Rhodoligotrophos defluvii: one gene and its partners. The protein of the gene in region 3 interacts with the protein of the main gene of each other region in a pairwise test. Links are inferred from orthologs where the notes say so. Each region holds a gene or a part of one and is shown on either strand. Other genes may lie near its edges. The genes, in order: dnaE, E4P09_RS04690 and dnaQ.

What was found.
Region 1: the proteins of dnaQ (region 3) and dnaE interact in binary tests that used the Escherichia coli proteins (3 or more experiments, as listed by UniProt). The link is inferred for Rhodoligotrophos defluvii from one-to-one orthologs.
Region 2: the proteins of dnaQ (region 3) and E4P09_RS04690 interact in binary tests that used the Escherichia coli proteins (3 or more experiments, as listed by UniProt). The link is inferred for Rhodoligotrophos defluvii from one-to-one orthologs.

Annotation. Positions count from the first base shown.
Region 1 is NZ_SZZM01000003.1:597,193-604,334, forward strand. Bases 3,152-7,142 are described here. They hold dnaE (DNA polymerase III subunit alpha), read right to left. Parts: upstream 6,808-7,142; coding sequence 3,352-6,807; downstream 3,152-3,351. In the rest of the region: E4P09_RS17035 (MFS transporter), read right to left, coding at 1-980; E4P09_RS17040 (response regulator), read right to left, coding at 1,110-1,481; E4P09_RS17045 (MaoC family dehydratase), read left to right, coding at 1,767-2,231; E4P09_RS17050 (HpcH/HpaI aldolase/citrate lyase family protein), read left to right, coding at 2,235-3,104. UniProt on the Escherichia coli protein: DNA polymerase III is a complex, multichain enzyme responsible for most of the replicative synthesis in bacteria. This DNA polymerase also exhibits 3' to 5' exonuclease activity. The alpha chain is the DNA polymerase catalytic subunit.
Region 2 is NZ_SZZM01000001.1:978,368-984,499, reverse strand. What follows is about bases 170-3,150. They hold E4P09_RS04690 (DNA polymerase III subunit gamma/tau), read right to left. Parts: upstream 2,600-3,150; coding sequence 740-2,599; downstream 170-739. Other genes in these bases: nudC (NAD(+) diphosphatase), read left to right, coding at 2,964-3,150; E4P09_RS04695 (YbaB/EbfC family nucleoid-associated protein), read right to left, coding at 423-743; recR (recombination mediator RecR), read right to left, coding at 170-416. Also shown: more of recR, read right to left, coding at 1-169; more of nudC, read left to right, coding at 3,151-3,869; E4P09_RS04675 (B12-binding domain-containing radical SAM protein), read left to right, coding at 3,970-5,562; E4P09_RS04670 (TM2 domain-containing protein), read left to right, coding at 5,610-5,903; heat-inducible transcriptional repressor HrcA, read left to right, coding at 6,044-6,132. UniProt on the Escherichia coli protein: Part of the beta sliding clamp loading complex, which hydrolyzes ATP to load the beta clamp onto primed DNA to form the DNA replication pre-initiation complex.
Region 3 is NZ_SZZM01000001.1:1,307,663-1,313,792, reverse strand. What follows is about bases 1,214-4,192. They hold dnaQ (DNA polymerase III subunit epsilon), read right to left. Parts: upstream 3,087-4,192; coding sequence 2,340-3,086; downstream 1,214-2,339. Other genes in these bases: E4P09_RS06235 (shikimate dehydrogenase), read right to left, coding at 3,698-4,192; coaE (dephospho-CoA kinase), read right to left, coding at 3,090-3,701; E4P09_RS06250 (hypothetical protein), read left to right, coding at 1,214-2,297. In the rest of the region: more of E4P09_RS06250, read left to right, coding at 1-1,213; more of E4P09_RS06235, read right to left, coding at 4,193-4,543; E4P09_RS06230 (Maf family protein), read right to left, coding at 4,540-5,142; E4P09_RS06225 (pyruvate, water dikinase regulatory protein), read right to left, coding at 5,139-5,966. UniProt on the Escherichia coli protein: DNA polymerase III is a complex, multichain enzyme responsible for most of the replicative synthesis in bacteria. The epsilon subunit contain the editing function and is a proofreading 3'-5' exonuclease.

The DNA of each region.
Region 1 (7,142 bases), on a different replicon or contig from region 3:
CTTGCCCCGAGGATCTGATCGGGATCGAGATTGTCGTTGGCGTGAGACAAGGCCACCGAGTAGAGAGGCAGGGCCAGCGCTCCGAACAGGCAAAAGATCACGATCAGCAGGTCGGCGCCGACACGCGCCGCGGGAAAGCAGGCGATGGCGAGCGCAGCCGCGGCGAAGGCCAGCACCGTGAGCACCGTCCGCCGATCCCTGCGGTCGGAAATATAGCCGATGGGAAACTGGGAGAGGATCACGGCCAGCGGCGGCAGCGCCATCAGAATGGAGACCTGCGCCACGGTGAGGCCCGACAGCGTCCCATAAACCGCGCCCATGCTGAAGAAAGCTCCCTGGCCGAGCCCGTTGGCGAAGGCGCAGACCACTCCGAGCGGCGACCGGCGATAGAGCTCGGCAATGCCGACGCCGCGCGGGCGCAGAATGTCGGGCGCGGAGATTCGCACCAGGGTCATCGGCACCATGGCGATCGAGACGAGCGCCGAGACCACCACGAACAGCACGAAACCGCTGGGGCTCGCGATATTCAGCAGAAACTGGCCAAGCCCGATGCAGGAATAGCTCACGATCATATAGACCGAAAGGATCTGGCCGCGGTTCCGGTTGTTGGAAACCGCGTTGAGCCAGCTCTCCGCCACGATGAACAGGCCGGACACACAAAAGCCGACCGCGGCCCGCGTAATGAACCATGAAAGCGGCTCCACCAGCACCGGGAACATGAGCACGGCCGTCGAGGAGATGGACGCAAAGGCCGCAAAGACCCTGATGTGCCCCACATAGGAAATCAGCCGTGGGGTGAAGAAAGAGCCGATCAGCAGCCCCACGGAATAAGCGGACATCACCACGCCCGTCACCGCCGGGCCGAAATGCTCGATCGAAGCCCTCACGCCGAGCAGCGTGCCCTGCAAGCCATTGCCGAGCGAGAGCAGCGCCACCCCGAGAAGGAGCGCCCAAACGGAGCGTACACCGTCCAGAAACATTGGGTCTTCCCGGGTGAAACCTATCCGCTGCTGCGGCCAAGCTATCGAATTGCGCAGATGCCCCCGAACTGCTTCGATACCACCGACGCTTCCCCTGTCGGAAGCGGCTGCCGGCTGCGACAGCTGCCTCTAAGCCGCGACATCGCGGCGCACGATACCGACCTGACGGAGCTTGAAGTCAAGAATATCGGCGTCGAATGGCTGCAGCAGGCACTCGGCCGCGCCCTCCCAGATCGCCTGACCGATCGAAGATGCGCTCGCTTCACGTGCACAAACCAGCACGGCCGGGGACCTGCCGCGGCGAATGCGCTGCAGGCGCTGAAGGAACTCCACGCTGTTCATGGAGCCGAGCGCGTCGGGAAGCATGATGAGATCGGGCATGCGCTGCAGACAAGCCAGAAGCGCCTGCTCCGGCGTTTCCGCATAATCCAGCGAAAAACCATACGTGCTCAGCATCGAGGCCAGTTCGTGCCGAGTGCTCGCCGTGCCTGCGATGATCAAGCAATGGGTCATTCACCTGCTCCCCGAGCGTTCAAGACGCTAACATCAGCACCTCAACGCCCGGGACGAGTCCTAGGGATTGCCTCTTTAATGAAAGGTTAACGGCATATCCACAGGAGACGACGCGATATTTTTTCTTTAAATTCAAAACGATAGTGGCGTGGTTAAAAATCTGTGCAAAACACGAATGTGGAAAAGTCGCGGCAAGGTGCTCATACTCGCCCTCGACTCAACGCCAAGGAAGCGACGACTCACGCGCATCTGCGCGCCTGCAAGAGGACGGGAATGGGTGGACTATATTTCGAGCAGTTTGAGATCGGCCAGGTCTTCAATCATCTGTTGCGGCGCACGGTTACCGAGAGCGACAACATGTTGTTCTCGAACATGACGCTCAACCCACAGCCGCTGCACATCGATCGGCACTTCTGCGAGACGCAGACCGAGTGGGGCCAACCCCTGGTCAACAGCCTCTTCACCCTGGGTCTCATGATCGGCATTTCCGTCAATGACACCACCATCGGCACCACCATCGCCAATCTGGGCATGACCGACGTGCGCTTCCCTCACCCGCTGTTCCACGGCGACACTGTTCATGTGCAGAGCGAGGTGATCGCCAAGCGGGAAAGTAAGTCGCGCCCCGATGCTGGCATAATCGAATTCGAGCATCGCGCCTATAACCAGAATGACGTGCTGGTCGCCACCTGTCGGCGACAGGCCTTCATGCGGAAGGCGCCGCGCCCGGAGGCTTGACCCATGCGCTCATTGCTGTTCGTGCCGGCCGATAGCACCCGCAAGATCGAGAAGGCATTGGCCTGCGGGGCCGATGTGATCATCTTCGACCTCGAGGACTCTGTTGCTGCGGCCGCAAAGCCAGCGGCGCGCGAGCTCCTCCGCGAGACGCTCCAGGGCCTCGCCGACCGCTCCCAGGCGGAGATGCCCCGACTTTACGTCAGGGTGAACGCGCTCGATACCGGCCTCACCGCGGCCGACCTCGAATGCCTCCGCGGCCTGCGGGTGGACGGCATCATGCTGCCCAAAGCCGAGGGTGCCGGCTGCGTGCGCCGCCTCTCGGCCATGATCGGCGGCGTCGAGCCCTCCGACCACCGCGGGGCGACCCGGATCATCGTGGTCGCGACCGAGACGGCGAAAGCCATCTTCGGCCTGCCATCCTATGCCAGCGCCGGCCCGCGGCTTGCGGCGCTGACCTGGGGCGCTGAGGATCTGCGCGCCGACATCGGCGCCCGCGACAACCGCAGCCCCGATGGGCGGCATACCGAGCCATTTCGCCTCGCTCGGTCCTTGTGCCTGTTTGCCGCCGTTGCCGCCGGGGTGGAGCCCATCGATACGGTATTTCCCAACTTCCGCGACGAAGCCGGCTTCAAGCAGGAATGCGATGAAGCCCTGCGCGACGGCTTCACCGGAAAGATGGCCATCCACCCCGACCAGGTGCCGATCATCAACGAGATGTTCTCGCCCTCGCCCCAAGCGGTGGCCCGCGCCCAAGCCATTGTGGATGCCTTTGCCGCGGCCGGCGATGCCGGCGTGATCGGGCTCAACGGCGAGATGCTGGACCGGCCGCACTTGCTGCATGCACAGCGCCTGCTGGCCCGCGCCGGGCGCTGATCTCCACGGCGAACTGCGCGGTTGCTCGGGATATCGGATTCACTTTCTCAACACGGCGACTCTGTTTCTGAAAGTCCCGTGCCAAGGCCTTGCAACGACTCGCATTCCAAGCGTTTTCGAACCAAATGCTCAAGAGCGACAGCGTTTTAGAGTATTTTCGAGCGAAGTGGGTACCGGTTCGCGTGAAGAAAACGCGACCAGGCAAAACCTGGAATGCTTCCGCGATTCGAAGAAGAGCGGAAGCGCTCTAGAGGTCGCGCACCTCGAGCACCCCGGGTATGGCTTTGATCGCCGCCTTGATCTGGGGCGTCACCGTGAACCGGTTGCCGAGCGCGATCTCGATTTCGCGCGAGGCATCCACCAGCACCCTGAGACGGACCGGCGCCCGCCCGCCATTGGTCAATCGCGCTGCCAGGCTATCGACCGAAACGGTCTCCCGGACGGCGATCTCGAGCCCTAGGCTCATATTCGCCGCCGCCTTGTCCAGCGGCTCGACTGCGAGCAGCCGCAGCCTCAAGTCGTCCCCGTCGGACTCCGCCTCCACCCGCAGCAGCACCGCGCTTCCCGGCTCCAACAAATCGCGCATCTGGCTGAGCTGGTCCGAAAACACCACCGCCTCGAACTGGCCGGTCGGGTCCGAAAAGCCGACGAAGGCGAACCGGTTGCCGCTCTTCGAGCGCCGCTCCTGCCGATAGGTGACGGTGCCCGCCAGCCGACCCGCAGGCGCGCCCTTCGTCTTCACCTTCTCCGCGAACGAGACCCACGTCTCCACGCCGATCTTCGCCAGGGGCGCCATGTAGTCGTCCAGCGGATGACCTGAGAGATAAAAGCCGACCGCGTCGAATTCCTGGGAAAGCTGCTCCATCGGCAGCCACGGCTCGACCTGCGGCAGCGGCACGTCGATCGCATCGGCCCCGCCGCCGGCAAACAGGTCATTCTGGCCGGAAGCCGCATCCTCCGCGGTGCGCTCCGCCATGGACATGATCGCATCGAGCCCCGCCAGGAGCTGCGCGCGGTTCGGATTGAACACGCTGAGCGCGCCGGCGCGGACCATGCTCTCCAGTGCCCGCCGGGTCACCACCCGCGGGTCGATGCGCTGCACGAAATCGGCAAGGCTGGTGAACGGCCCGCCCTCGCTTCTCAGCCGCACGATATGCTCGACCACCCCGCGGCCGACATTCTTGAGCGCCGCGAGGGAATAGCGGATGCGGCCGTCCTTCACCACGAAGTCCACGTCCGATTCATTGATGTCGGGCGGATCGATCTTGACCTTCAGCCGCTGCGCCTCCCGGCGGAACAGGTCGAGCTTGTCGGTGTTGCCCACGTCCAGGCTCATGGACGCCGCGAGGAACTCGACGGGATAATTCGCCTTGAGGTAGGCGGTCTGATAGGCGATCAGCCCGTAGCAGGCGGAATGGGACTTGTTGAAGCCATAGCCCGCAAACTTGGCCACCAGCTCGAAGATGAACTCGGCCTGCGCCTTGTCCACGCCCTTGGCGACCGCGCCTTCGACGAAGCGGGCCTTCTGCTGGTCCATCTCCGCCTTGATCTTCTTGCCCATGGCGCGGCGCAGGAGGTCGGCCTCGCCCAGGGAATAGCCGGAGAGCACCTGGGCGATCTGCATCACCTGTTCTTGGTAGATGATGACGCCGTAAGTGTCCGCGGTGATCGGCGTCACGGTCTCGTGCAGGAATTCCGGCGCCTCCTCGCCGTGCTTGGCGGCGAGATACTTCGGAATGTTGTCCATCGGCCCCGGCCGATAGAGCGCCACCAGCGCGATGATGTCTTCGAGCACGCTCGGCTGCGCCTTGCGCAGCAGGTCCTTGAAACCCGAGCTTTCCAGCTGGAACACGCCGACCGTATCGCCCTGGCTCAGCATGCGGTACGTATTGGTGTCGTCGAAGGGGATGCGGTCGAGGTCGAAATCGGGCGCGCGGCGCTGGATGAGCGCGCATGCCTTCTGCAGCACGGTCAGCGTCTTGAGGCCGAGGAAGTCGAACTTCACCAGGCCCGCCTGCTCCACCCATTTCATGTTGAACTGGGTCACGAGCATGTCGGAGCGGGGATCGCGGTAAAGCGGCACCAGCTCTTGTAAGGGCCGGTCGCCGATCACCACGCCCGCCGCATGGGTCGAGGCATGCCGATAGAGGCCTTCGAGCTTCTGACCGATCTCCAGCATGGCGCGCACGGTCTCGTCCTTGTCGCGCTCCTCCTGCAGGCGCGGCTCGCCGTCGATCGCATCCTTAAGGCTGATCGGATTGGCCGGGTTGTTGGGGATCAGCTTGCACAGCCGGTCGACCTGCCCATAGGGCATCTGCAGCACGCGGCCCACGTCGCGGCACACGGCGCGCGCCTGCAGCTTGCCGAAGGTGATGATCTGCGCGACCTGATCGCGACCGTATTTCTGCTGCACATAGGCGATCACCTCATCCCGCCGCTCCTGGCAGAAGTCGATGTCGAAATCCGGCATCGACACGCGTTCCGGGTTGAGGAAGCGCTCGAACAGCAGGTTGAAGCGCAGCGGGTCCAGGTCCGTGATGGTGAGCGCCCAGGCCACGAGCGAGCCCGCGCCCGAGCCGCGGCCCGGTCCGACCGGAATGCCGCGCGATTTCGCCCACTTGATGAAGTCGGCAACGATCAGGAAGTAGCCCGGGAATTGCATCCCCACGATCACGTCGAGCTCGAACTCCAGGCGTTCCCAGTATTCCTGCTCGGTGTGCCCCTCCGCGAGCCCATGGCGCGCGAGCCGGTTTCGCAGGCCTGCCCGCGCCTGGACCCGCAGCTCCTCCGCCTCGTCTCTCACCTCGCCGCTGTCCGTGGAATAACGCGGCAGGATCGGCGCACGCCCTTTCGGCATGAAGGCGCAGCGGCGGGCAATCTCCACGGTGCTGGCGATCGCCTCAGGGATATCGGCAAACAGGGCGGCCATTTCCGCGGGCGACTTGAAATAATGCTCCGGGGTGAGGCGGCGGCGGTCCTCGGTCACGAGCACCGTGCCCTCGGCGATGCAGATCAGCGCGTCATGAGCCGCCGCATCGTCCGGCGTGGCGAAGAACGGCTCGTTGGTCGCCACCACCGGAAGGTCCAGATCATAGGCAAGCCCGACGAGGTCCGGCTCGGCGATCCGCTCCTCGTCCATCCCGTGCCGCTGCAGCTCCACATAGAGCCGATCGCCGAACATCGCGACGAGCTGGTCGAGCCGCTGCTGCGCGAGCTCCCCATTGCCCGCCACCAAGGCTTCGTTCACCGGCCCGCGCGGCCCGCCGGTGAGGCAGATCAGCCCTTCCGCGTGATCGGCCAGCAGCGCGAGCTTCACGTGCGCGCTATGGGCGTCCGCCGTATCGAGGAAGGCGCGGCTCGACAGCACCATGAGGTTGCGATATCCCTCGGCGCTCTTGGCCAGGAGCGCCAGGATGGGCAGCGGCTTGGCCATGCCGTTGCCGCGCGGTCCGCGGTCGGACGCGTCCTCGAAGTCGACATTCAGGCTGATGCCGACGATGGGCTGGATGCCGGCGCCCGCCATGGCGCTTGCAAATTCCAGCGCGCCGAACAGGTTGTTGCTATCGGTCAGCGCCAGTGCGGGCATCCGCATGCTCTTGCACAGACCGGCGAGCCGTTTGACCGGCAACGCCCCTTCGAGCAGCGAATAGGCGGAATGCGCACGCAGATGGACGAAGGGAACGGCGGCAGGCTCGGCAGTCATGGGCCGCATATTAACCAGAGCGCCCCGAGAGACGAATTTGTTTTTGCCATTTTCCCAGGCCATATTGCATGGTGATTAGAGGGCCCTTGTCACGGCTGCCCTTCCCGCCAAAAAGCGATTTTACAAGGATGCTTGTGCACCACACGCCGCTCATCACGACGCTCGTGGGGAGCCTTGTCTTGGCTTTCCTGCTTGGCGCCCTTGCCAACAGGCTCAGGGTGTCGCCGCTGGTCGGCTATCTCATCGCCGGCATCATGTCGGGCCCGTTCACGCCCGGCTTCGTGGCGGACCTGCAGATGGCGACCGAGCTGGCGGAAATCGGTGTCATCCTGCTG
Region 2 (6,132 bases), 330 kb from region 3 along the record:
ACGCCCGGTTCGGCGCAGCGATGGATGAGCTGCTCGATCGACAGCTCCTCCGGTCCGATACCCTCGATCGCCGACATGACACCGCCGAGGACATGATAGAGCCCGTTGTTGGCGCCGGCGCGCTCCAGGGCCCAGAGATCGCTTACCTCTTCGACCACGCAGATGACGGAGCGGTCCCGGCGGTGGTCCTGGCAGATCGCACAGGGGTCGGTCGTGTCGATATTGCCGCAAGCCGAGCAGACGGTTACGCTGCGGCGCACATCCTCGATCGCCGCGGCGAGGGGGTCGAGCAGACGGGCCCGGTTCTTGATCAGATGCAGCACCGCACGGCGGGCCGAGCGCGGTCCGAGGCCGGGCAGCTTTGACAGAAGCTGAATCAGCCCCTCGAGCTCCGGGCCGCCGATGCGTCTGGTCATATGGGATCAGAAGCCGAAATTGAGCCCCGGCGGCAGCGGAAGACCTCCGGTCAGCTGCTTCATCTCTTCCGCCAGAGCGCTTTCCATCTTCTGCCGCGCATCCGCATGGGCGGCGACGATCAGGTCCTCAAGGATCTCACGATCGTCCGTGAGCAGGGTCGGGTCGATGGAGATGCCCTTCATGGCGCCCTTGCCGTTGAGGGTGACGCTGACCAGCCCCGCTCCGGCGGTGCCGACCACGTCCAGTTCCTCCAGCCGGGCCTGCATCTCCTGCATCCGCGCCTGCATCTCCTGCATCTGCTTCATCATGTCGCCGAGATTCTTCATGGCCCCTCCATGTTTCCGTCCATCGTCTCGTCATCGGCCATATCGGGGGCGGCGACGGCATCCTCCTGGACGCTGAGATCTCTCACGTCCACGATTTCCGCTCCGGGAAACCGCTCGAGCAAAGCCTGCACGACCGGCCGGCCACGCGCCTCGTTGAACAGAGTGTCGCGTTTCAGCCGGTCTTGTTCGGCCAGAGGCCGCTCGCCGGCATCCCTGGACACGGACACTACCCAACGCTCGCCCGTCCATTGCTCGAGCTTGCGCGAGAGTTCGTTGGTGAGACCCGGGGGGGCGCCGGGCTCGAGCCCGATCTCGACCTGATTGCCGCCAACCCGCACCGGGCGCACATAGCTCTCCAGCTGGCTCTTCAGCTTGATGTCCCGGCGCTCGCCGGCGAGCCGCACGACATCGCGGAAGTGCGAGAGGGATGACCCGCCGGCCGCCGCTGGCGGCACCGCCGGCACGAGCGCAGGCGCAGCGGCAGCCATCGTCTCCCGTATCCGTCCGGTTGATGCGGTCGGGCTGACCGGCGCCTCGGCGCGCATTGCCCCTCCGGACGAAGGCCGCCGCATGGGCGTAACCGCATCGGCGCCCGCGCTTACACCGGCTCCGGGCGCGCCCCGATGCTCCGGCGAAGAGGACGCCTCGGTACCTTCCCGCTCAAGCACCTCGCGCACGGTCGGCAGGTCGGCCGCATAAGCCATGCGGATGACGACCATTTCCGCCGCCGCCAAACTATGCGCGGCCTGATTCACTTCCTCGATGCCCTTGAGCAACATCTGCCAGGCGCGGGTCAGCACCGCCATGGACAGGCGCTCCGCCAGGCTGATGCCGCGCACGCGCTCCACCTCGGCGCGAGCCGGGTCCTTGGCCGCATCAGGCACCACCTTGAGGCGGGTGATCCAGTGGGTGAGCTCGGCGAGATCGGTTAGAATGGTCACCGGCTCGGCGCCGAAATCATAGAGCTGCTTGAGCTGGGCGAGGGCTGCGGCCGCATCGCCCTGCATCAGCGCCTCGAACAGGTCTATGGTGCGCCCGCGGTCTGCGAGGCCGAGCATGGCCCGCACTGCCTCCGCCCGCACCACGTCGCCCCCATAGGCGATCGCCTGGTCCAGCAACGAAAGGCCATCGCGCACCGAACCTTCGGATGCACGTGCGATCAGCGCCAGCGCCTCGTCCTCGGCGCTCACGCCTTCGTTTCCCGCCACGTTGCGGAAATGCTGGAGCAACAGCTCGCTGTCCAGCCGCTTGAGATCGAAGCGCTGGCAGCGGGACAGCACGGTGACCGGCACCTTGCGCACTTCGGTGGTGGCAAAGATGAACTTCACATGCTCCGGCGGCTCTTCCAGCGTCTTGAGCAGCGCATTGAACGCCGCCTTGGAGAGCATGTGCACTTCGTCGATGATATAGACCTTGTAGCGTGCATCGATCGGCCGGTAGCGAACCCCTTCGATCAGCTCGCGAATGTCGTCCACGCCGGTGCGGGAGGCGGCGTCCATCTCGATCACATCCGGATGGCGGGATTCGAGAATGGCCGCGCAATGGATACCAAGCGAAGGCAGACGGACCGTGGGTTTGGCGGATTCGGAATAATTGAGCGCCCGCGCAATCAGCCTGGCCGTCGTGGTCTTGCCGATGCCGCGCACACCGGTGAGCATGTAGGCCTGGGCGATGCGGCCGCTGGCAAACGCGTTCTCCAGCGTCTGCACCATGGCATCCTGGCCGATGAGATGCTCGAATGTGGTGGGGCGGTACTTGCGGGCAAGCACGCGATAGGCCGGGGCGCCGATCTCGGGCGCCCTCCGGCTCGCTTGCTCGGCCGCAAGCGGCGCACCGATGTCCTGCTGTTCACTCAAGTCCCGGCGTTCCGTACCCGAAGTTGCGCTTTCGGCGTCGGCCAATGATCCGGCAACAGCCAAAGGAGGCGAGAGGCTGAACGAGCGACCCGTGCCGGATTCGTTAGGGCTGCTTCCTTCCGGACCTGACCCGGTTGGCGAGCGGCACGCCCGCCGCCAGCCTCTCTAGCCGACTATATCAGCATTCCGAGCCCAACAGGCAAGTGCGATACCACAACGCACCGCTCATTCCTCTGGATAACCTGACAATACGCGCCCGCACGAGATCACCACGCGCCCGCACGAGATCACCGCTTGACGTCACCGGGCAAAGCCTGCCCTCGTAGGGCTGTTTTGAACACCCTCCCCATCCGGCAGATCCCTTATGTTTGCAGAAGACAGCCTCGCCTTCACCGTCAACGCCCTCGACCGCATGGCGCCCCGGCGCACCGATGCCGGCTGGCTGGCCCAGCAGATGGACCTGCCCCAGGCTCGCCATCTCGGGTTTATCGGTGAGCGCGCCCTCTTGGTCCTCAACCCGCTGGGTGGCTTGGCGCTCTACTCATTGCCCCCCAGCCTCGTGCGTGAGCCGGTCTTTCTCGGCAGTGAGGGTGAGGAAAAGCCGATCTTCGCGAGTCTGTTGCCCGACGACCAGGATCTCGCCATGTTCGGCGAGGAGGTGAAGGCCATAGACCTGCGCAGTCTGGCCATGCAGAGCGTGCTGCCACCACCGATGCTGGGTGTTCTGGCTCAGGCCCGAACGCTCCTCCACTGGCATTCCACTCACCGGTTCTGCTCCCGTTGCGGAGCGCCTTCCGAGATGCGCGACGGCGGCTATCGGCGCCACTGCCCGGCCTGCGCCGCTGATCATTTTCCGCGCACCGACCCGGTCTCCATCATGCTGGTCACCATGGGCGACCGCTGCCTCCTCGGCCGGCAGGCGCGGTTTGCCCCGGGCATGTACTCCGCGCTTGCCGGCTTCATCGAGCCCGGCGAGACGATCGAGGAAGCGGCCCGGCGCGAGGTGTTCGAAGAAGCGGGCATACGCGTGGGCGAGGTGCGCTATCACTCCAGCCAGCCCTGGCCCTTCCCAGCCAATCTGATGATCGGTGTCCTAGCGGAAGGGCTGAGCGAAACCATAACCATTGATCGTACGGAACTGGAGGACGCCCGCTGGTTTACCCGGGAGGAAGTGCGGGCGATGCTCGCGGGCAGGCATCCGGCCGGCTTGATCGTCCCGGCACCGTTCGCTATCGCCAACCGGTTGTTGCGCAGCTTCATCGGCGCGTGATCCACGTGCCGCGGCGCACCACAGAACCGCGTACCGTATAGCAGCGTCTTGCGGTAAGCTGGCGGCGATGCACGGGCAAGCCGGACAAGGAGGTGGCGACATGCGATTTTCCGGTCGGACGACGAACAGGCGGCGCATCCTGTGCGTCTTTCCACACTATACCCCCTCATTCGGGACGTTCCAGCATGCCTATAAGCTGATCGCGGGTGTGAAGGCGTTCATGCCGCCGCAAGGCCTTCTCGTCATCGCCGCCTATCTGCCGGACACGTGGGAGGTGCGCTTCGTCGACGAAAACATCGCGCCCGCGACGCCTGAAGATTTCTCCTGGGCGGATGCCGTTTTCGTCAGCGGCATGCATATTCAGGCCGCCCAGATCAGGGACATCGGCCGGCGCGCTCATGAATACGGAAAAGTCGCGGTGCTCGGCGGCCCCTCGGTATCCGGAGCACCGGAGATGTACCCGGACTTCGATTATCTCCATGTGGGTGAGCTGGGCGATGCGACCGACCGGCTGATCGCGCTGCTCGATGAAAGCGCGGCGCGGCCTGCCGAGCAGGTGCGGCTCGAGACCGCCGAGCGACGCGCGCTGCACGATTTTCCAATACCGGCCTATGACCGTATCAATCTCGGCCGCTATCTCATCGGCAGCCTGCAATTCTCGAGCGGCTGCCCCTATCGCTGCGAGTTTTGCGACATCCCGGCGCTCTATGGTCGGCAGCCGCGGCTCAAGACGCCGGAGCAACTCACCGCCGAGCTGGACAAGATGCTGGCCCAGCGGTTCCGGCCCGCCACCGTCTATTTCGTCGACGACAATTTCATCGGCAATCGCAAGGCCACCAAGGAGATGCTGCCGCATCTCGTCGCCTGGCAGAAGAAGCACGGCTATCCCCTGAACTTCGCCTGCGAGGCAACCCTCAACATCGCCAAGCAGCCGGAGATCCTCGCGATGATGCGCGAGGCCGGCTTCATCACCGTGTTCGTCGGCATCGAGACGCCGGAGGTGGCGGCGCTCAAGGGCATCCGCAAGGATCACAACAACGCGGTGCCCATGTATGAGGCGATCAGGATCATCAATTCCTATGGCCTCGAGATCACGTCCGGCATCATACTCGGGCTCGACACCGACACGGACGAGACCGAGCGGGCGCTCACAGACTTTATCGATGCCTCGAACGTACCGGTCTTGACCATCAACTTGCTGCAGGCCCTGCCCAAGACGCCGTTATGGGACCGGCTGGAGCGCGAGGGCCGGCTGGTGCATGACACCAGCCTCGAATCGAATGTTCGCTTCCTGCGCCCGTATCATGAGGTGGTCCAGTCCTGGCGGCGCTGCATTGATTACGCCTATACGCCCGAGCGGCTGTTCAGCCGCTTCAAGCATCAGGTGGATGCGACCTATGTCCACCGAATCAAGACGCCGGCCCGGGGCAAGCTTTCCGTGGCCAACCTCGTGCGCGGGCTCTATATGGCCTGGGGCACCTTGCTTCACCTCGGCATCCGTCCCAAATATCGCGGCGCGTTTTGGCGCGCGGCCTGGCACGCCCTGAAGCGCGGACAAGTGGATGTGGTCTTCGGCATGGCTTTCGTGGCCCACCACCTGATCAGCTTCACCCGCGAGGCGCTAGAAGGCGAGCAGAATGCCTCCTTCTACTCGGCCCAGATCAAAGGTCCGAGCAAGCGCATGGCAGCGTGAATTGCAATCACTATATTTGAGCCGTTGTTGTTAAGAGGTTTGGTTTGATGAGCATCACCAACAGCACCGAGCGTCAGATCCTCATTGAGACGCGCGTCGCCAATGAGGGGCCGAGCATCGTTGCCGCTTATGTACTGTGGTTCTTCCTGTGGTTCGTCTCAGGGCACCGGTTCTATCTTGGCCGGCCCGGCACCGCGATCCTGCAGATCCTCAGCTACTTCGTGGTCATCGGCTTCGTCTGGTGGCTGATCGATGCCTTCCTCATTCCCGGCATGATCCGCGAGAAGCAGGAGGAACTTCGCCGCCGCCTGGCAGGACAGGTCAGCATCGCTGCATCCTAAAGCTTGTCACAACCTGAGGTTATTTCCTCCGGAACCAAAGGGCTTTCGTGGCGTTGACGCGCCGGCGTGGGATACCTAAATTGGTATGACGCTTGGGGCATTGCAACGAAATGCTGAGCGGCCAACAGGGCCGATGGAAGATGGACCACCGCCTTTTGGGATTGGCTGATCTCGATAAGCGTTCCCGCGAAATTTTCCGGCAGCTGGTCGAAACCTATCTGTCCACCGG
Region 3 (6,130 bases):
CAGGCGGAGATACGGATGTTCCGTCCGATCCCGACGGGGCTAACCGCGCAGGCGGCTTCCAGTCCGGATCTCAGGCGTCATTTCGCGAACGGGTCGCGGCGTTCTTGTCGGATGGTCAGCCGGTGCGGCCACAGAGCAAGATGTATGGGTACGACGTGAACCATGGCGTCATACTCAAGACCTGGTTCGACGGCCTGGAGAAGGAGGTCACTTGGGCCGCCGTGCCCGGCAGCCCTGGGTCGTTCCGGGTCATCGAGTCGGGGACCGGGGGGTTGCTGAGCGGCAAAATCTACGATTTCGACACGCGGACCGGAACGCTGGTGCCGCGCGAGGGTCTAAAGGGGGGCGGGCCATGCTGCTCAAGGCCGCAGCTGCCGGAAATGGATGATGTGCCCTATGCACCGCCCGAGCGCTCCGGCACCGGAAACGGCAGCCGAAGCCACCCTGCCGACGAGATTCAGCAAGGGGGCACCTCTTCCGCCTCCCATGTCGATGACAATGCTTCATCAGGAGGGTCGGTAAACAGCGGAGACGATGAGGCCACCGTCATCGTGGCCCAGCAATGGGACGGCTTAGAAGAAAGCCTGCGCAGCGATACCGCCACGGTTATCGGCCGCAAGGGATTTGACGATGGCATGGGGAGTAGCTGGGTCGGCGACGCGATGACCGCCGATGAGGGGAGCGAATCCAAAGCATCCAGCTTCAAGTACCCCGAGTCCGTCGATGAGGTTGCCAAGGAGGGCAGCGAAGGGATGTTCACTGGCGCCGGCTATTCGAACGAGGATGTCGCCGACCTCACGAGCATAGACCTGACGAGCATCCGGTCGCGGGCGCAGACCGTCGAGATGCCAGTCGAAGTGTATGAGCCCGCTTTAACAAGCGCCGATGTGCTCTCGATCAACTCCGCCGGCAGGTCCGTCAAACCATTCACCACAAGAATATCCGAGCTTGCCGACAAAGCCGAGCTGTTCGTCGTGGCCAAGGACGATCCCGCCCACGGCTTGAAACGTGACGTCTTTCTCCAGGACTGGATCGACTTCGACCAGTCGCTGGAGGGGCGCGATCTCTGGCATGTTCGTGGTCTTGCCGGTGACTCCGTGGAGAACAGCCGCTCGCTCGCGACCACCCTTCAAGAGAAGGGCTATCATGTCGGGGTCGACTATCTCGGCCCGCTCTATCTGTATGAGGGCAGGGCCTGGACCGTACTTTTCGATGACGTCCCGGGAACGTCGCCGGTTGTTCGGGCCAAAGCCGCGGCGCGGCGCTGGAACGCTCAATACGAGGAATATTGGTTCGGGCGCGCCAAGGTCCATGAGCTGGATGACGGCGTGTATGCCGTCAGCACGCCGCTCATCCCGATGCGGGAGGGATTCGGGCGCAGCTTCAACCAGCCGCACGGCAAGTACGGAGCGGTGACTTCGCTCAAGATCAAGCCGGTCTCACCCGACGAGATGCCGGTCATCGACTTTCAGCCAGGCGATATCGGTGACGGTGCCGTCATCCGGAATGGCGGGCATCGCGTCGAGCGTGGTGTCTATTGGTATGAAAACGAGTATTACACCTTTCAGCCTGGGGACACGGTCAGCGAGCGGCATTGGCATGCCGTGCAGTTCGCTCGCAACTGGAACGAGAAATATGGCGAGCTCACAAACAGCAAGGCCGTACTTCAGTTCTTGCCGCGCGACGGGTCGATCGTGGTCCGGACCAAACCGCTTCCGCTCGAAGCAGAGATCGAGCCTGCGTTGGAACAGATGCCGAGTGAAGGGGTCATCGGCGATCACCACGAGGCAGACGTCGCGCAGCGCGCCGATCAGGCAGCAGACCAGACAGAAGCGAGCGGCGGAGAGGGCTCGTCCGACCGGGAAGGCGGAACCCCGGTCGAGTACCGGCAGCCCAGCCCGATCGAACAAGCTGAGCCAGTCGAGCCCGAGGTCGCAAGTATGGGAAGCGGCCGGTCGGGACGCAGCAGCATTTTCGACCGACTAAATGGTCTGGAGCACAAGTTCGATCGCCGGCTTTTGAACAAGGTCAGGGAGATTGCCGAGAAGGATGCGCAAATGCGCAGCGAGGCGGACCAGGGCGAGCACTCCGGCGCGGGTGTACAGAACCGCCAGAAGCGCGCACTAGACGTGGAAGAGACTGGACAACACAATGGAGGGGAGGGACGCGAGACTTTGGAGATCATCGCAGACCCGGTCGTGCGGCCTCAGTCGGAAGACCTTCCGTATTACAGCCACTACGCCCAGGCGCGGGAGCACTCGCCCGCGGTGGAAGAGGTCACGACCATCTGGATTTAGAGGCCGCGCGGCACAGGCATGGTCCGCGCCGCGCCCGGACGATCAGGCGACGACTTCGATCTCGGCGACGGCTTGCGGGGTCCTGCTATCCATCGTCTCCAAGAAGCTCAGCCATATTGCTTCGCTGCCGAGCTCCCGCACGAAGGCACTGTGGGCCAGCCGTTCCTCGTTGCTCAATCGCGGAGCCAGCGGCCTTGGCCGCGGCCCTAGCGTGACCGTCTGGACGACCCGCACCTCGCGGGTCACCTCCTCCGCCGTCACCAGGGTGAGGTGGGGCTGCCGTCCGCCGATCAGCTCGACATAGACCTCCGCCAACAGTTCCGCATCCAACAAGGCCCCGTGCTTGGTGCGTTTCGAATTGTCGATACTGTAGCGACGGCACAGGCCATCGAGGCTGTTCTGGCCCATGGGATGGCGCCGGCGAGCCAAGGCCAGCGTGTCGATAACCTGTTCTTCCAGGATTGGCGGATAGTTCAGCCGACGGAGCTCGGCATTCAGGAAGCCGATATCAAAAGCGGCGTTGTGAATGACGAGCAGCGCGCCTTCGATAAACTCCAGGAACTTCTGCGCAACGGCGGCAAAGACTGGCTTGCTGGCCAGGAATTCGTTGGTGATCCCGTGCACCCGCAGCGCATCGGGATGAACGTCGCGCTCCGGATTGAGATATTCATGGAAATACCGGCCGGTCGCCACATGGTTGAGAACCTCGATGCCGCCGATCTCAATGATGCGATCGCCGTTCTCGTGGGACAGACCGGTCGTCTCCGTGTCGAGAACGATGTATCTCATCGGTCAACCCCCAACCTCACCCGCCATACGCCGCCGCAGCGTCGCGACAATGCTCCGCACCTGCTCGAAGGCATCATCGAGGCCCCTGGAGCTGTCAACCACGAAATCCGCGCGGGCCCGCTTTTCCTCGTCCGGAAGCTGCCGGGCGCGTATCGCCTGGAGCTTGGATTCGGTCATACCCGGCCTGGCCAGGGCGCGCTGCCTCTGCACCTCAGCTGGCGCGCTCACCACGACGATGCAGTCGACCCTCCCATGCTGCCCTGATTCGAAGAGCAGGGGAATATCGAGCACCACGAGATCCTCCCCTGCGTTTTCCGCCTGCAGGAGGAAAGCGGCTTCGCGCGCCCGCACCAGCGGGTGGACGATGGCCTCGAGCGCCTTGATCTTGGCCTCATCCCCCAGCACCGCCTTGCCCAAGGCGGTTCGATCCACCGCACCGTTGGTCACGGCCTCAGGAAACAGGGCCGCTACGGGTGCAACCGCCTCGCCACCCCTGCGGTAGAGTTCATGCACAACCGCATCGGCATCGAACACCGGGATGCCCAGACGGCGAAACATGTCGGCCGTCGCCGATTTTCCCATGGCGATCGAGCCGGTAAGGCCGATCTTGATCATAGACGCCGCCCCTCGATGTCCGCTTCGAGCAGCGCCCGCAGTTCAGGCGTCACCTCGGGCCGTATTCCGAACCAGCGCTCGAACCCGGGCACTGCCTGATGCATCAACATGCCGAGACCATCCACGGTGCGCAGGTTCCGCGCGCGGGCCGCAGTCAAAAGCGGCGTGGTGAGCGGCACGTAAACGATATCGCTGACGACCGCATGACCGGGAAGGCCCGCCAAATCGATGGTCAGGGGCGCCTTGCCAGCCATGCCGAGCGAGGTTGTGTTGACCAACAGGTCTGTGCCCGGCAGAACATCCTCTGCACGACCCCACTCCATCGGTATGACCTGCGGTCCGAAATCGGACCTCAGCTGCTCGGCGCGGGCGAGGGATCGATTCGCGACCGAAATCTTCTGCGCGCCGGCCTCGAGTATGACCCCGATGATCGAGCGCGACGCGCCGCCAGCCCCGAGGATGGTCACCCGCGCGCCGCTGAAGGTGAAGTCCGGCACCTCTTGCTCGATGCTGGCGACAAAACCGTAGCCGTCGGTGCTGGTGCCACACAGAGTGTCATCTTCAAAATAAAGGGTGTTCACCGCACCGAGTTTCGCGGTGAGAGGGTCGCGCACGGTGACTTGCCTGAACACGGCTTCCTTATGGGGCAAGGTGACATTGCCGCCGACCAGACCACGCGCGCGGAAACCATGGAGGAAATCGCTCAGGTCCTCCGGCCGGACAGGAATTCGGTCATACCGGCCAGGGATGCCGTATTTCTCGAGCCAGAAGCCGTGGAGGAGCGGCGAGCGGGAATGGTCGATAGGCCAGCCGATAACACAGGCCTGCCTCTTGGCAATCATGTGAGCAGCACACCCTCTTCGCGAAGAAAGGCGAGAAGGGGCAGCAGCGGCAAGCCGAGAACGGTGAAGTAGTCGCCCTCGATCTTGTCAAACATCTGGGCACCCAAGCCCTCCAGGTGATAGCCGCCAACCGTCTCCGTCACCTTTTCATCGAGAGCCGCGAGATAGGCGCCGAGAAATTCGGTGGAAAAGGCTCTCATGGAGAGGGTAGCCTCCGCATCGTGGCTCCATATGACCGCACCGTTGCGGGCACAGGCGACGGCACTGAACAGGACATGCTGCCGACCCCGCAGATCCAGCAGCTGATCGCGTGCTTCAGCCTTGCTTTTCGGTTTGTCGAGCACCTGCCCATCAACGGCCAGGACCTGATCTGCACCCACCACCAGGGCACTTCGATTCGCCTCAGAAACGGTCACTGCCTTGGTTTGGGCCAGGATCATGGCCATATCGGCGGGATCGCTGGGAGCGATAGCTTGCTTCACCGCGTTCTCGTCGATCTCGGGCGGCGCTACGGTCAGTCTGACGCCAGCCGCTTCGAGCATGGACCGGCGCGCTGGGCTTGTGGATGCCAGGACAATCTGGCTACGGCTGAGCATCATGTGTGGATCCTCGCGTGCTGTCTTTCATACAGCAAGTTCATAATGGCGGCGGCGGTTTCCTCGATGGATCGTCGCGTGACATCAATGATTGGCCAATTATGCCTTGCACAAAGCTTACGGGTGAATACCAGCTCGGCGGCGATGGCGGCGCGGTCCACATATTTCGTGTCTTCGGGCTGATTGAGCGACAGAAGACGGTTGCGGCGGATCTGAGCGATGCGCTCGGCAGTGGCAACAAGCGCCACGATCAGCGGCCGCTTGGCCTCGTGAATGCTCGGCGGGAGCGGCGCATCCAGGACGATTGGAATATTCGCCGCCTTGATGCCGCGATTGGCGAGATAAATGCTCGTCGGCGTCTTTGAGGTGCGGCTCACGCCGATCAGCACCACGTCGGCGGTGTCGAGATCGTTGCTATGCTGACCGTCGTCGTGGGCCATCGTGTAGTTCAGCGCCTCTATCCGCCTGAAATATTCCGCATTGAGACTGTGCTGGGCCCCGATGCGGGGCTGCGACTTGGCATTGAGATAGCTGGCGAGCGTCGAGACCACCGGATCGAGGATCGAGATGGCTGGCAGCTCGAGCTGCCGGCAATGCGCCTCCAGGGTTGCCCGCAACTCAGGGTCGACCAGGGTGAACAGCACGATCCCCGGTGTCTCCTCGATGTCCTGCAGCACCCGTTTGAGCTGCTTCTGCGTGCGTACCAGGGCATAGGTGTGCTCTATGGCGCGAAACTCGGTGTAATGGGCCACCGCAGCCCGCGCCACCGTGTTCAGGGTCTCGCCGGTCGAGTCCGAAATCAGGTGCAGATGGAAAAAGGTCTTCACGCCGGTTGTTCACATGTTCAGGTCAGCCCGAGGGATCATTTGTGCACAATTCACTGGACCGCGTGAGCCTTCTGCCATCTTGCTTCGCCTGTCCAGAGCTTTATCAACATGTCGCCGGCCTGTGGGTCGAGGCGCGCGCATTCGGGGCATAAGCTGGGCAGGAG